DNA from 4 places in the Bradyrhizobium sp. CCGB20 genome. Region 2 is predicted to be linked to each of the others. Evidence: predicted binding sites of a transcription regulator. Region 2 holds the regulator's gene; each other region holds the start of a gene.
The links. Region 2 encodes PhoB, which activates phosphate uptake and scavenging genes when phosphate is short. Its sites were predicted from a motif close to TGTCATNNANCTGTCAT; they were not measured.
Positions count from the first base shown of each region.

Region 1: the regulator PhoB is predicted to act here: its motif matches at 1,441-1,457, upstream of NLM15_RS29810 (UDP-2,3-diacylglucosamine diphosphatase).
Region 3: the regulator PhoB is predicted to act here: its motif matches at 1,732-1,748, upstream of phnC (phosphonate ABC transporter ATP-binding protein).
Region 4: the regulator PhoB is predicted to act here: its motif matches at 1,408-1,424, upstream of NLM15_RS22175 (DUF2278 family protein).

Region 1 is NZ_JANADN010000001.1:6,341,829-6,345,371, reverse strand. It holds gene NLM15_RS29825 (cytochrome c) at 1-27, shown strand, start outside; gene NLM15_RS29820 (Lrp/AsnC family transcriptional regulator) at 76-321, opposite strand; gene thiD (bifunctional hydroxymethylpyrimidine kinase/phosphomethylpyrimidine kinase) at 451-1,251, shown strand; gene NLM15_RS29810 (UDP-2,3-diacylglucosamine diphosphatase) at 1,482-2,294, shown strand; gene NLM15_RS29805 (glycosyltransferase family 1 protein) at 2,308-3,351, shown strand; gene NLM15_RS29800 (threonine/serine dehydratase) at 3,414-3,543, shown strand, end outside.
Region 2 is NZ_JANADN010000001.1:8,931,849-8,935,391, forward strand. It holds gene NLM15_RS42130 (aspartate aminotransferase family protein) at 1-75, opposite strand, end outside; gene NLM15_RS42135 (GcrA family cell cycle regulator) at 531-1,043, shown strand; gene phoB (phosphate regulon transcriptional regulator PhoB) at 1,274-1,981, opposite strand; gene phoU (phosphate signaling complex protein PhoU) at 1,996-2,712, opposite strand; gene pstB (phosphate ABC transporter ATP-binding protein PstB) at 2,724-3,543, opposite strand, start outside; gene pstA (phosphate ABC transporter permease PstA) at 3,542-3,543, opposite strand, start outside.
Region 3 is NZ_JANADN010000001.1:8,768,548-8,772,090, forward strand. It holds gene phnD (phosphonate ABC transporter substrate-binding protein) at 1-765, opposite strand, end outside; gene phnC (phosphonate ABC transporter ATP-binding protein) at 823-1,632, opposite strand; gene NLM15_RS41380 (chloramphenicol acetyltransferase) at 1,807-2,478, shown strand; gene NLM15_RS41385 (alpha-D-ribose 1-methylphosphonate 5-triphosphate diphosphatase) at 2,475-3,543, shown strand, end outside.
Region 4 is NZ_JANADN010000001.1:4,791,521-4,795,063, forward strand. It holds gene NLM15_RS22175 (DUF2278 family protein) at 322-1,344, opposite strand; gene NLM15_RS22180 (GNAT family N-acetyltransferase) at 1,572-2,030, opposite strand; gene mazG (nucleoside triphosphate pyrophosphohydrolase) at 2,046-2,864, opposite strand; gene NLM15_RS22190 (hypothetical protein) at 3,172-3,477, shown strand.

The DNA of each region.
Region 1 (3,543 bases), 2.6 Mb from region 2:
CCGAAGCGCAAGGAAAGCGGCACCTGATTTGGCGATCCGCCTCGCATACCTGCGAGGCGCGTCAATTGCGGGCGGTCAGCTCGCGCCAAAGGCCTTGAAGGTGATGATGGTGAGGGTGTCCTGGATGCCCGGCAGCACCTGCACCTTTTCGTTGATGAAGTGGCCGATGTCGGTGTCCTTGTCGACGTAGAACTTCACCAGCAAATCGTAATGGCCAGCCGTGGAGTAGATTTCGGAGGCGATCTCGGCTTCGGCAAGCGCATTGGCGACCGTATAGGACTGGCCGAGCTTGCATTTGATCTGGACGAAAAAAGGAACCATTGCAGTCACTCCGAAGGCGTATCTGGCGGCTAATAGGCCAAAACCGGCCGGAATTAGCAAGCGAACTTGCGAGCCGGCGGGGTGCGCGCTAGGACGGGCCATGGTCCCCAGGAAGCGGAAAATCACCCCATGACGACGCCCGTGGCGCTTACCATCGCCGGCTCCGATTCGAGCGGCGGCGCCGGCATCCAGGCCGACCTCAAGACCTTTGCCGCGCTCGGCGTTTATGGCGCGTCCGCTATCACGGCGCTGACCGCGCAGAACACGCGCGGCGTCACCGGCATCCACGCGGTGCCCGCCGAGTTCGTCACCGCGCAGATCGACGCGGTGTTCTCCGATCTCGAGGTCGGCGCGGTGAAGATCGGCATGGTGGCCCAGGTCGCCAGCATCGATGCGATCGCAGCCGCTCTGTCGCGCTGGAAGCCGCGGCATATCGTGCTCGATCCCGTGATGGTCGCAACCTCCGGCGATCGCCTGCTCGCGGCCGAGGCCGTCGAGGCGCTGCGCACAAAACTGATGCCGCTGGCGTCGGTGATCACGCCCAATCTGCCTGAGGCCGCCGCTCTTCTCGACGAGCCCGTCGCGGCGAGCGAGGCCGAGATCGAAGCTCAGGGACGACGCCTGCTGGCGCTCGGCTGCGGCGCGGTGCTCATCAAGGGCGGGCACGGCGAGGGCGCCGAGAGCACCGACTATCTCGTGGATTCGGGAAAAGCGATCGCGCTCGCTGCGCCGCGCGTCGCTACCCGCAACACCCATGGCACGGGGTGCTCGCTGTCCTCGGCCGTCGCCGCGGGGCTTGCCAGGGGCGAGGATCTCGAGCGCGCCGTGCGCAACGCCAAGGCCTGGATCAGCGCGGCCATCGCGGCCGCCGACCGTTTCAGCGTCGGTCACGGCCACGGGCCAGTCCACCATTTCCACAAGTTTTACTGACGCCGGCCACGAACGCGCCGTCAGCGGTGCGCGGGAGCGCCGCCGTTAACCCATTCAGCCATCCAGTTCCGTCCTTCTTGCGGAGGCCGCTGCGGCGCCATGTCGCCTGATTGTCGCATGCGACTGATATTCGCGGGGAGGGCGAGGCAAGGTCTGATTCGTATCTAAGGGTGCCTCAAAGGTTCAATCTGTCATCCCCCTGTCACGGGACATTTGTTACAGGCTGGCGCATGGGAAGTTACGATGCGAGTGACGAGAGCCCGGAACGGCGCTTTCGCACGTTGTTCATCTCCGACGTTCATCTCGGAGCCCGCGGTTCTCAAGCCGACCTTCTGCTCGACTTCCTGCGCTACCACGACGCCGACACGATCTATCTCGTCGGCGACATCGTGGATGGCTGGGCGCTGAAATCGAGCTGGCACTGGCCGCAATCGCATAACGACCTCGTCCAGAAGCTGCTGCGCAAGGCGCGCAAGGGCGCCAAGGTCATCTACATCCCCGGCAATCACGACGAGTTCCTGCGCAACTACTACGGCACGCATTTCGGCGGCATCGACGTCGTCGAGAACACCGTCCACACCGGCGTGGACGGCAAGCGCTACCTCGTCATCCACGGCGACATCTTCGACCTCGTGGTGCAGAACGCGCGCTGGCTCGCCCATCTCGGCGACAAGGCCTACGATTTCGCGATCCAGATGAATCGCTTCGTCAACTTCTTCCGGCGCATGTTCGGCGTACCCTATTGGTCGCTGTCGCAATGGGCCAAGCAGAAGGTCAAGAATGCGGTCAACTATATCGGCGCGTTCGAGCAGGCGCTCGCCGCCGAGGCGCGGCGCCACGACGCCGACGGCGTGATCTGCGGCCACATCCACTACGCCGTGATCCGCGACGAGGGCGGCATCCGCTACATGAATTGCGGCGACTGGGTCGAGAGCTGTACGGCGCTGGTCGAGCACGACGACGGTCATTTCGAGATCATCACCTGGGCGGATCACGCGCAGAAGCCGGCGCAGGTCCCGCAGGTCGCAGCCAAGGCTGCATAACAAGGGCAGCTTGATGCGCATCCTGGTCGCGACCGACGCCTGGCACCCGCAAGTCAACGGTGTGGTTCGGACGCTGACCAAGCTCGCTGACGCCGCCAAGGGGCTCGGTGTCGAGTTCACGTTCCTGACGCCACAATCGTTCCGCACCTTTGCGATGCCGAGCTATCGCGACGTGCGGCTCGCCATGCCGCGTCCGGCGCGAATCGCGAGGCTGATCGAGGAGGCGCGCCCGGACAGCATCCACATCGCGACGGAAGGGCCGATCGGCCTGATGGTCCGCCGCTACTGCCGCCAGCGCAAGCTGCCGTTCACGACCAGCTTCCACACCCGCTTTCCCGAATATGTCCGCGCCCGTGTGCCGGTTCCGGGCTCCCTGATCTGGCGGGCGCTGCGCCGTTTCCACAGCCCCAGCCGCGCCGTGATGGCGGCGACGCCTGCGCTGGCCCGCGAGCTTGGCGAGCGCGGCTTTGACAATGTCGTGCTGTGGCCGCGCGGCGTCGACACCGAGCTGTTCCATCCTCGCGCCATCGACCTCTGCCTGCCGGCGCCGGTATTCCTTTCGGTCGGCCGCGTCGCGGTGGAGAAGAATCTCGAGGCGTTCCTCGACCTCGATCTGCCCGGTACCAAGGTGATCGTCGGCGACGGCCCGGCGCGCGCCGGGCTCGAACAGGCCTATCCCGATGCGATCTTCCTCGGCGAGAAGCACGGCGAGGCGCTGGCGGAGATCTATGCAGCTGCCGACGTGTTCGTATTCCCCAGCAAGACCGACACGTTCGGCCTGGTCCTGCTGGAAGCGCTCGCCAGCGGCCTGCCGGTGGCGGCCTTCCCGGTGAAGGGACCCCGTGACGTGATCGGCGATGCGCCGGTCGGCGCGCTCGATCACGATCTGCGCAATGCCTGCTTTGCGGCGCTCGGCGTCTCCCGGCAGGACTGCGTCGAATTCGCCGCCAGCTACACCTGGGAGGCCTCGGCCCGGGTATTTGTGGACAGCATTGAGGCCGTCGGCGCAGTGCTGCCGGGCCGGAATGGGGCGGAACAGCCACGCTTCGTCGCGTAAAGGGGAAATCCTCTCGCGGAGGTGTCTTGCCCGCGCCGAGGCTGCCGCGATAAACTTCGGCCATGACCGAACAGCTCCTCCCGATCGGCCCTGCCGATATCGATGCCGCAGCGCGCGTGATCGCGCCCTTCGCCATCCGCACCCCGCTGTTGTCCTTTCCCGTGCTCAACGAGCGTGTCGGTGCCAAAGTGT
Region 2 (3,543 bases):
GCCTTCGCCGCGCTCGAAACCGAGGTCGGACCTGGCGAAAACGGGGAGCAAATGCGGCGCTGCGCTGTTAGTCATGACGATCACTTGATTGTTGCGGACGGTGTGAGCGTGCATTGCGCAACGCACCATTGACCGGCCCGGAAAACGAAACGTGCCGCCTTTTAAGGGCGGCACGCAGGACCATCTTATGCCTGGTGAAACGGGTGTCAATGCCGCCTGGAAAGCCTCGCGAAATGCTGAATCCGTAGTCTTGCGGTGGTGATTTTGCGTATTTTCGCGACGGAACATGTGGAAGCGAGTCGGCGGACTCTTGCGCGTGAGTCACGCCATATTGTAGCGTTTGGCTTGTCAGATACGACATCTCGTGCAGCAGTTCTGATCCTCTAAGTCCTCATGTACCGGCGTAAGCGTTCGGGCGCATCTGGCGCGCCCGGCGAGCCTTAAGGGATTCTGACGGCACGGGTTTTTCGAAGCTTAGGCATTCGCTGTGCGGCCCCAGGATGGCAGGCGCCGGCGGAGGAAAGGGTGCAATGACGGTTTTGACCTGGTCAGATGATCGCGTCGAGCAGCTGAAAAAGCTCTGGGAGGCCGGACTTTCGGCCAGCCAGATCGCCGCTGAGCTCGGCAACGTGACCCGCAACGCGGTGATCGGCAAGGTGCACCGGCTCGGCCTGTCCGGCCGCGCAAAGAGCCCCTCGTCCGCAGCGCCCCGGCCGCGCAAGGCGCGTCCCGCGCAGCACATGATGCGGGTGACCCGGCCGATCGCGCGCGGCAACACCGCGCTGGCGCAGGCCTTCGAGGTCGAGGTCGAGGCCGAACCGGTCACCTACGACAACGTGGTGCCGATGAGCCAGCGGCTGTCGCTGCTGGAGCTGAACGAGGCGACCTGCCACTGGCCGGTCGGCGATCCCTCGAGCCCGGATTTCTTCTTCTGCGGCGGCAAGGCGCTCTCCGGCCTGCCCTACTGCGCCCAGCACTCGCGCGTGGCGTATCAGCCCGCAGCGGATCGCCGGCGCGCGCCGGCGAAGCCGGGTCCACGCTGAGGTCATCAGCGCGCGGCCAGTGGTCGCGCTAAGACGGTTCAACAAATCGGATGTCGTCCCTGCGAAAGCAGGGACCCATAATCCCAAGGCGCACTTATCCCGCGGGATGGTCACTCCGAGTCTTCGCCAAACCACTCTTTGTGGTTATGGGTCCCTGCTTTCGCAGGGACGACACCGGAGAATGCGGCGGCAGCCCGCTGGATCAGTCTGCCAACGTCACGCCGCAAACCCTACGCCTGCTCTGCCTTCGCAAAGCGATCATCGAGCGCGTAGCCGGCGCCGCGGACGGTGCGGATCGGGTCCTGCTCGCGGCCGAGATTGAGCAGCTTGCGCAAGCGGCCGATATGTACGTCCACGGTACGCTCGTCGATATAGATGTCGCGGCCCCAGACGCTGTCGAGCAGTTGCTCGCGCGAGAACACCCGGCCCGGATGCTCCAGGAAGAACTCCAGCAGGCGATATTCGGTCGGACCAAGATCGATCGGCCGGCCCGAGCGCGCCACGCGGCGCTTGTCGCGGTCGAGTTCGATGTCGCCATAGGCGAGCACGGTTGCGAGCCGCTCCGGGCTTGCGCGCCGCAGCAGGCCCTTCACGCGCGCCAGCAGCTCGGGCACCGAGAACGGCTTGACGATGTAGTCGTCGGCGCCGGTCGCAAGTCCGCGCACCCGCTCGCTCTCCTCGCCGCGCGCGGTGAGCATGATGATCGGGAGCTGCTTGGTCTCCGGGCGGGTACGAAGCCGCCGGCACAGCTCGATGCCGGACAGTCCCGGCAGCATCCAGTCGAGCACGATCAAATCGGGGATGTGCTCCTTGAGACGGGTGTCGGCGTCGTCGCCGCGCATCACCGTCTCGACGTCATAGCCGTCGCCTTCGAGATTGTAGCGAAGCAGCTCGGTGAGAGCTTCCTCGTCCTCAACCACCATAATGCGTGCGCCCATCGGGTCGTCGCTCCTTAAGTATTCGGAACCGTCGTGGCGAAGGTCGTCATGTCGCCCTTCGGCCGCTTGTCGGTGATCGCCTGTCCCTCGATCATGTAGAACACGGTCTCGGCGATGTTGGTGGCGTGGTCGCCGATGCGCTCGATGTTCTTGGCGCAGAACATCAAATGGATGCAGAACGAGATGTTGCGCGGATCCTCCATCATGTAGGTGAGGAGTTCGCGGAACAGCGATGTGCAGATGGCGTCGACTTCCTCGTCGCCCTTCCACACCGCCATCGCCGCCGGCAGGTCGTGCGCGGCATAGGCGTCCAGCACCGACTTGACCTGCTGCTGCACGAGGTCGGTCATGTGCTCGAGGCCGCGGAACAGCTTGAGCGGATGGAAATCGGTCTCCAGCGCCGCGACGCGCTTGCCCATGTTCTTGGCGAGGTCGCCGATGCGCTCGAGATCGGTCGCGACGCGCATGGCACCGACGATCTCGCGCAAATCGACAGCCATCGGCTGGCGGCGCGCGATGGTGAGCACGGCGCGCTCCTCGATCTTCTTCTGGAGTGCGTCGAGATCGGCATCGATGGCGACGACGCGTTGACCGAGCGCGACGTCGCGGCGGATCAGCGCGTCGACGGAATCGACGATCATGCGCTCGGCGATCCCGCCCATCTCCGCGACCAGGCGGGTGAGTTCCTGGAGGTCGGTATCGAAGGCCTTTGCGGTATGTTCAGAACCCATGTCCCGTCTCCTCAGCCGAACCGGCCGGTGATGTAATCCTGCGTGCGCCGGTCGGTCGGCGACGTGAAGATCTTGCTGGTGTCGTCGAACTCGATCAGCTCGCCGAGATACATGAAGGCGGTCTTGTCGGAGACGCGCGCCGCCTGCTGCATGTTGTGGGTGACGATCGCGATCGTGTAGTTCTCGGACAGCTCCTGGATCAGCTCCTCGACCTTGGCGGTCGAGATCGGGTCGAGCGCCGAGCAGGGCTCGTCGAACAGGATGACCTCGGGCCGCACCGCGACCGTGCGGGCGATGCAGAGGCGCTGCTGCTGGCCGCCGGAGAGCGACAGGCCGGAGGCGTTGAGCTTGTCCTTGACCTCGTTCCACAGCGCGCCGCCACGCAGCGCCTTCTCGACGCGGTCGTCCATCTCGGACTTCGAGATCTTCTCGTAGAGACGGATGCCGAACGCGATGTTCTCGTAGATCGTCATCGGGAACGGCGTCGGCTTCTGGAACACCATGCCGACGCGGGCGCGCAGCAGGTTGAGGTCGAGCTTGGGGTCGAGGATGTTGGTCTGGTCGAGCATGAGCTGGCCGGTGACGCGCTGGCCCGGATAGAGGTCGTACATCCGGTTGAAGATGCGCAGCAGGGTCGACTTGCCGCAACCCGACGGGCCGATGAACGCCGTGACGCGGTTGGTGCCGAGCGCCAGGTTAATGTTCTTCAGCGCGTGGTGCTCACCATAGTAGAAGTTGAGGTTGCGAACCGTCACCTTGGCGGGCGCCTCGGGCAGCGGCTGCGAGCCGTGCTGAACGGCGGGCGTACTGACGGAAACAGACATTTCGCTC
Region 3 (3,543 bases), 160 kb from region 2:
CTTGGCGTCGTCCGGCAGATCCGAGTTGTAGGCGTAGGGGCCGTTGATGATCGGCGCCGACTTGTGGATGATGCGGAAGTCGCCCTTCTTCATCGCCGAGCCGTCGGCATTCTTCAGCATGCCCTTGGTCAGCATCTGCGCCAGCGTCGAATCGTCGTCGGTGGTCCACTGGTTGGCCGCGACGTCGACCGTGCCCTGCGCCAGCGCCAGCATCGCGTTCTCGTGGCTGCCGGTGAAGACGACCTTGCTGAAATAGGTGTCGGCATCCGGGATGCCCATCTTGTCGAGCTCGAAGCGCGGCACGTTGTTGCCCGACGTCGAGTTCGGATCGACGAGGCCGAGGTTCTTGCCCTTGAGGTCGTCGATCTTCTTGTAGGCACTGCTCGCCTTGACGAAGAACACCGAATAATAGCCGGTCGAGCCGTCGGCGTTGATGTCGTTGGCGAAAGCGTCGGTCTTGACGCCGGTCAGGCGGGCGCGGGCGAACGAAGCCGAGCCGTAGCTGGCGATATGGATGTTGCCGGCGCGCTGGCCTTCGATGACAGCGGCGTAGTCGTTGGCGATGCGCAGCGTGACCTTCACGCCCAGTTCCTTGGAGAGATAGCTCATGAACGGCGCCCAGCGCTCGGTGACGCCGGAGGCGTTCTCGGCCGGGACGACCGCAAAGGTCAGCTCGGGATATTTGGCTTTCCAGTCCTCGGCGGACGCCGACGATGCGAAAGCGAGCGCGGCGGCGCCGGCAAGGATTAATCTGCGAGTGATCATGATACCCTCTTCATAGGTTGGGGTCGGTTGACGCAAAACTGGCAATAAACGTTCGACTCAGGCCGCCGCGGCGGTTCCGAGCGCCGGAACGCCCTCGGGCGCCGGGACAGGCATGCCGCCCATGACGTCGGCGGCTTCAAGATCGTAGAGCTCGCGTGCAACATGGTCGGTGAGTTCGGACGGCACGCCGTCGAACACCACGCGGCCGGCGGCCATACCGATCAGGCGGTCGCAATAGGTGCGGGCGAGATCGAGCGAATGCAGGTTGCAGAGCACGGTGATGCCGAAGTGCTTGTTGATGCGCAGCAACGCATCCATGACGATCTTGGTGTTGCGCGGATCGAGCGAGGCGATCGGCTCGTCGGCGAGGATGATGTCGGGCTGTTGCACCAGCGCGCGCGCGATCGCAACACGCTGTTGCTGGCCGCCGGAGAGCTGGTCAGCGCGCTGGGCAGCGAGCGAGGCGATGTCGAACTGCTCGAGCGCCGACATCGCCAGCGCCTTGTCCTGCTCGGGCCAGGTCTGCGTCAGCGAGCGCCAGGCCGGCATGGTCGCGAGCCGTCCCATCAGCACATTGGTAAGAACATCGAGCCGGCCGACCAGATTGAACTGCTGGAAGATCATGGCCGAACGCGCCCGCCACTGCCGCAGCTCCTTGCCGCGCAACGCAGTGACATCGAGACCGTCGAACAGGATTCGGCCCTGCGTCGGCGTCGCGAGGCGGTTGATCATGCGCAGCATGGTCGACTTGCCGGCGCCGGAGCGCCCGATCACACCGACGAAGCCGCCGGGGGAGATTTGAAACGAAGCGTCGTCCACCGCGGCCTTTGCGCCGAAGCGACACGTCAGACCTTCAACCACCAGCATGCAGGGCTCCAGAGTAGCTGGGACCCACCGCTAACGCCGGCGCTTGACACTTGTGTGACACTCGCGTTGCGGTGCGGCGATCCTACACACCTCATCCCCTGTCATCGCTTCGTCATGACTTTGTCATCAGCCCGCTCGAAGAGGTACGCCCGCCCTCGATCAATCGGATGCAGCATGGCCGGCAAAACGCTCTCGGTCCAACCGACCATCGACCCTTCGGCAAAGCTCCATGAGACCAGGCTCGGCAGCTATACCGAAGTCGGCGCGCGCACCATCCTGCATGAAGTCACGATGGGCGATTACTCCTATGTCGTGAACGACGCCCAGATCACCTACACCACCATCGGAAAGTTCTGCTCGATCGCGGCGATGACGCGCATCAATCCCGGCAACCATCCGATGCACCGCGCGACGCAGGCGCATTTCACCTATCGTTCCAGCGCCTATTTCCCCGGCGAGAGCGACGACGCCGAGTTCTTCGACTGGCGGCGCCAGCATCATGTTCATATCGGCCACGACGTCTGGATCGGCCATGGCGCCATCGTGCTGCCGGGCCGCAACATCGGCACCGGCGCGGTGATCGCCGCGGGCGCCATCGTCACCAAGGACGTGCCGGCTTACACCATCGTCGCCGGCAATCCGGCGCGCGTCGTGCGGCGGCGGTTCTCGGAAGAGATCGCCGGCCGGCTCGCCAGGCTCGCCTGGTGGGAATGGGATCACGACAAATTGCGTGAAGCATTGCCCGATTTCCGCAAGCTCGGGATTGAAGATTTCCTCTCGACATATGAAGCACAGGCAAGCTCCCTCACCAGTTCTCCTGCCAGCAAACGAAGCGCGGTCGCGTGACAGACATATTCCTCGAGGGCGGCCGGGCCCTGATCGGCTCCGAGCTCGTCGAAACTTCCTTTCTCGTGTCCGGAACGGACATTGCCGGGGTCGATGCCTCGCGTGGCCGGGCGCGGCTGGCGATCGATGCGCGCGACCTGCTGGTGTTGCCCGGCATCGTCGATCTGCATGGTGATGCCTTCGAGCGGCAGATGATGCCGCGCGCCGGCGTCGACTTCCCGATCGACGTCGCGCTCGCCGACAGTGACCGCCAGGCGATCAGCAACGGCATCACCACCGTGTTCCACGCCACGACCTGCTCGTGGGAGCCGGGCCTGCGCAGTGCCGACAATGCGCGCGGGCTGATGGAAGCAATCGAGCGGCAGCGCCCGCAATTCGCTGCCGACACCCGCTTCCATCTCCGGCACGAGACCTACAATCTCGAGGCCGAGACCGAGATCGGCCAGTGGCTCGCCGAGGGCCGCGTCGACCTGTTCGCGTTCAACGACCACATGGACGGCACGGTTGGCGACATGGCCAAGCCGCGCAAGCGCAACCGCATGGTGGAGCGCACCGGCCTGTCGGGCGAGGAATTCGACCGGCTGGTCGAGCGTGTGCTTTCGCGCGCCGGTGAAGTGCCGGCTTCCGTGTCGCGGCTTGCGGCGACTGCCCGCGCCGCCGAGGTGCGGATACTCTCGCATGACGATGCGACGCCGGCGATGCGCGAGGCGTATCGCGAGCTGGGCGCTGACATCGCGGAGTTTCCGATCAACGAGGAGACGGCGCGGGCGGCAGCAAGCCACGGTGATGCCATCGTCTACGGCGCGCCGAACGTCGTGCGGGGCGGCAGCCACACCGGCTGGACCAAGGCGTCCGACATGATCGCCAAGGGGCTCTGCTCCGTGCTGGCGTCGGACTATTACTATCCCGCGCAGCTTCTCGCGGCGTTCCGGCTCGCCGCGGATGGCGTGGTGCCACTGACGCAGGCCTGGGATCTGGTCTCCGCGGGACCGGCCCGCGCGACCGGCCTCACCGATCGCGGCGTGCTCGCGGAAGGACGCCGCGCCGACATTCTGCTCGTGGACG
Region 4 (3,543 bases), 4.1 Mb from region 2:
TTGAAGCCTGCAGTGGAGCGGAGGCCATCATGATTGCGAAAGTCGCGACGACCCAAGTGTGAGGGCAGAGCCCGCGACAACGGTAGAAGCAATAAGTGATTGGTGCCGGTAGCATTTCGCTGCCTCTCGTGTCTTTTCAACCAAGATAGACTTTGGGACATCGGGAAGAAAGCAGGTCAGGATCGAGTAAAAAATCGTGCCTTCATCTTCAATGGCAGTTTACCCATCGCGACATCTTGCGCTGCCACACAACTCCGGCCGCTATAGGAGCAAAGCAGGCATTGCCTTCGCATCACGCCGCCGGGTTTATGGGTACACGGCCTAGAATGGAATGGTCAGGCCCGGAGTTTTCGCTTGCGCCCTGGTATAGGCGACGCCGTGGATCTTGATCCCATGCTCGTCCAGCAGCGAAATGATGCCGCCTTGGTTCGACAATTCCATCGGCTTCTGCACGACGACAGCGAGCGTGCCGCCGGCCTCGATCTTCCCTGACAGGACCATTTTGTTCTTCTGCTTGTCGGCCAGCATCCAGCCGGTGAGATCAATGTCGCGATCGGCCGTATTGAGCAGCGTGACGACTTCCCGTTCGGGCGTCTTCACGGCATTGACGAGTGCCGCAATGATGCGCACGAGGCCATCGGGCATTTCTCCGGTCGGAGGAGTCGTCGGATCTCTCGGCTGTGTCGGCGTGCCTCCGCCGATGGGGTCACCGGTCTTGTCGTCGGTGTGCCAGGCCTGCGTCTGGAATTTGAGGAAGACCGCCGTCCATAACTTCTGATCCGGGAATTCGAACACGAGCCCGCCGTCCTGCCACGGCCCGTTGTCACCCGAGAATCTTCCCCTTGGATTTCCCTGATTCATGTGGATGTCGTGAATGCCGCGCCCCGGCCGGAAGCCGAAATAATTGTCCGCCTTCGTCTCCGGCCCCCAGGTCTCACCGAATGCGTAGACCATCGCGCTTTCGTTTGAGAGTGCGCGCTGGACGAACTGGTCGAGTTTCTCGTTGAGGTCATTGTCCGGTCCGGGCACGGACAACGGCAGCGGAATCATCTCCTGCGGCTGCATCAGATTGCCGCGAATGAAATCCAGCGCGATGCTGGCCGGCTTCGGCGGCTGTGGGTGCAAGCCCACCGGCAGCGCCGCGAGATGATCGGTAATCGGATGGACAAAGTGCGATCGCACCAGGAACGCGACTTCGCTTCCGTCGGCTGACTGCACATTGACGGCGATGCGGAAATCCGCGTTGTCGGCCACGACATGGACTTGATAGTGCGGCGACTGGCCGGTGCCGAAACGCATCGCGATCGGGCGTCCCTTGAGGACCGAATAGTGTTTCAGTGGCATCGGACTTACCTGCGGTGGGTTTCGGCTGCGCGGGCTCCGTTGCTCAACTTTAGACTGCCGGTCATGACGATTTCATGGCTGAGGTGCACCTCACGCTTTGCCAAGACCGCCTCGCTGCATTTCCGGAAAAGGTGCTGACCTAAATCCGGATCACATACGTAGAGTGAAATGAGTCCGCCCGGCCGTTGGCCGCATTGGTGGTGGTCGCATTGGTCCTGGGTCGAAAATCACCTGGAGAGATCAAGGTGCATGAACTGGTTGTGCGGGCTCGCCTGATAGTCGGCGAACGGCGCGCAGGAGACGAAGCCCGCGCTGCGGTAGAGCGCGACGGCCGGAACGTGCAGCGGCGCTGTGCCGGTTTCCAGGCTGAGACGCGCATAGCCACGTTTGCGGGCTTCAGCAATGATGTGGTGCAGGATGGCGCGGCCAACGCCGGTCCCGCGCGCAGCAGGCGCGACACGCATCGACTTCACCTCCGCATGCGCGTCATCCAGCTGCTTGAGGGCGCCAAATCCCACCAGCGCATCGTCCTGCCAGATAGTCCAAAACGTCACGGCCGGGTCCGAAAGACCGCTCGCGTCGAGCGCCTGCGCGTGTTCACCCATGACGTTGCGCAGCTCTTCCAGATGATGGGCCAGCAAATCGGCGACATAGGGCGCCGTCGGATCGTCCTGCCTGATGTCCACTCTTATGTCCTCGGATCAGGTGGCCGTCTTCGCCGCGTTCCACAGCGCATCCATCTCCGCCAGCGACGCCTGCTCCAGCGTGCGGCCCTGCGCCTCCAGCGCCCGTTCGATATAGGCAAATCGCCGCTCGAATTTCGCGTTGGTCGCACGCAACGCGGCTTCCGGATCGGCGTCGACATGGCGGGCGAGGTTGACGAGGGCGAACATCAGGTCGCCGGTCTCCTCCGCGATCTCCTGCTTGTCGTTGCGATCGAGCGCGGCCTCGATCTCGTCGGCTTCCTCGCGGATCTTTTGCAGGACCGCGCGCGGGTCGTTCCAGTCGAAGCCGACCGTGGAGGCCTTGCGCTGCAGCTCCATGGCGCGCGTCAGCGCCGGCTGGCCGGCCTTGACGCCCGACAGCAGCGATTTGTGCGACGGCGCAGCCTCCGACGGCCGGCGCGCGGCGCGCTCGGCCTTCTCCTCGGTCTTGATGCGGTCCCAGACTTCCTTGACGTGGTGCGAGGCGAGATTGCCGTCCTTGTCGGCGAAGACATGGGGATGGCGGCGGATCATTTTTCGCGTGATGGCCTCGACGACGTCTCCGAACGCGAAGGCGTTCTGCTCGGATGCCATCTGGGCGTGGAACACGACCTGGAGCAGGAGGTCGCCGAGCTCCTCTCTGAGATCGTCGAGGTCGCCGCGGCTGATGGCCTCGACCACCTCATAGGCCTCCTCGATCGTGTAGGGCGCGATCGTCGAAAAATCCTGCTCGAGGTCCCAGGGGCAGCCGGTCACCGGCGTGCGCAGCGCCGCCATGATCTCGATCAGGCGGGAAATGTCGCGGGAGGGCTTCATGTCGTGCGATTCCAAACAACCATTTGATTCGGTAGCGAAATTCAATCCATAGCCAAGTTCAGCCGATGATAAAGTACGGACGGCAATTGGCGAATGGAATGCGTACCAGTTCCAAGGGAATACGTGCCAGTTCCTAGGGGATGTCACAAATTCAAAGCGCGTGAGCGCAATGGAGGAGGGTATCTCTCAGTCTGGAACAGAGATCCGAATGGATGGGTGAATAATGATGTGCAGCGCAAAGACCGCTACCAGCTTCCTCAATGTCGACCTCGACATACGTGGAAACACTGACGACCTCGAGAATTTTTTGAAGTCGATCGAGACTTCGGTCGTCGTGCTTAATCACACCGGCCAGGAAGCATCCATAGAGCTTGCCAAGGAGTACGCTTCGCTCGAAGAGACCGTGCTGCGCCTAATTGAGCTCATCAACGCACTTCAGCCCGAGCTCAAGAATAGCTGGGATCGGTTCGATTTTCGTAGGCTGAACGTTGGCATACAAGCGGCCTCCGAGCCACACGCAGCGTATTTTGCGATCTCAACTAAGGCAGTCGAATTGATGGCGGCCCTGCGATTTGAAATCCTTTTCACGGTTTACGCGCCTCTCGCACGTTGACCGCCTGAGCACGACTTCTGCCTCGGGTCACGATCAGTAGGCCCGGATTGAGCACATGAATTCTGC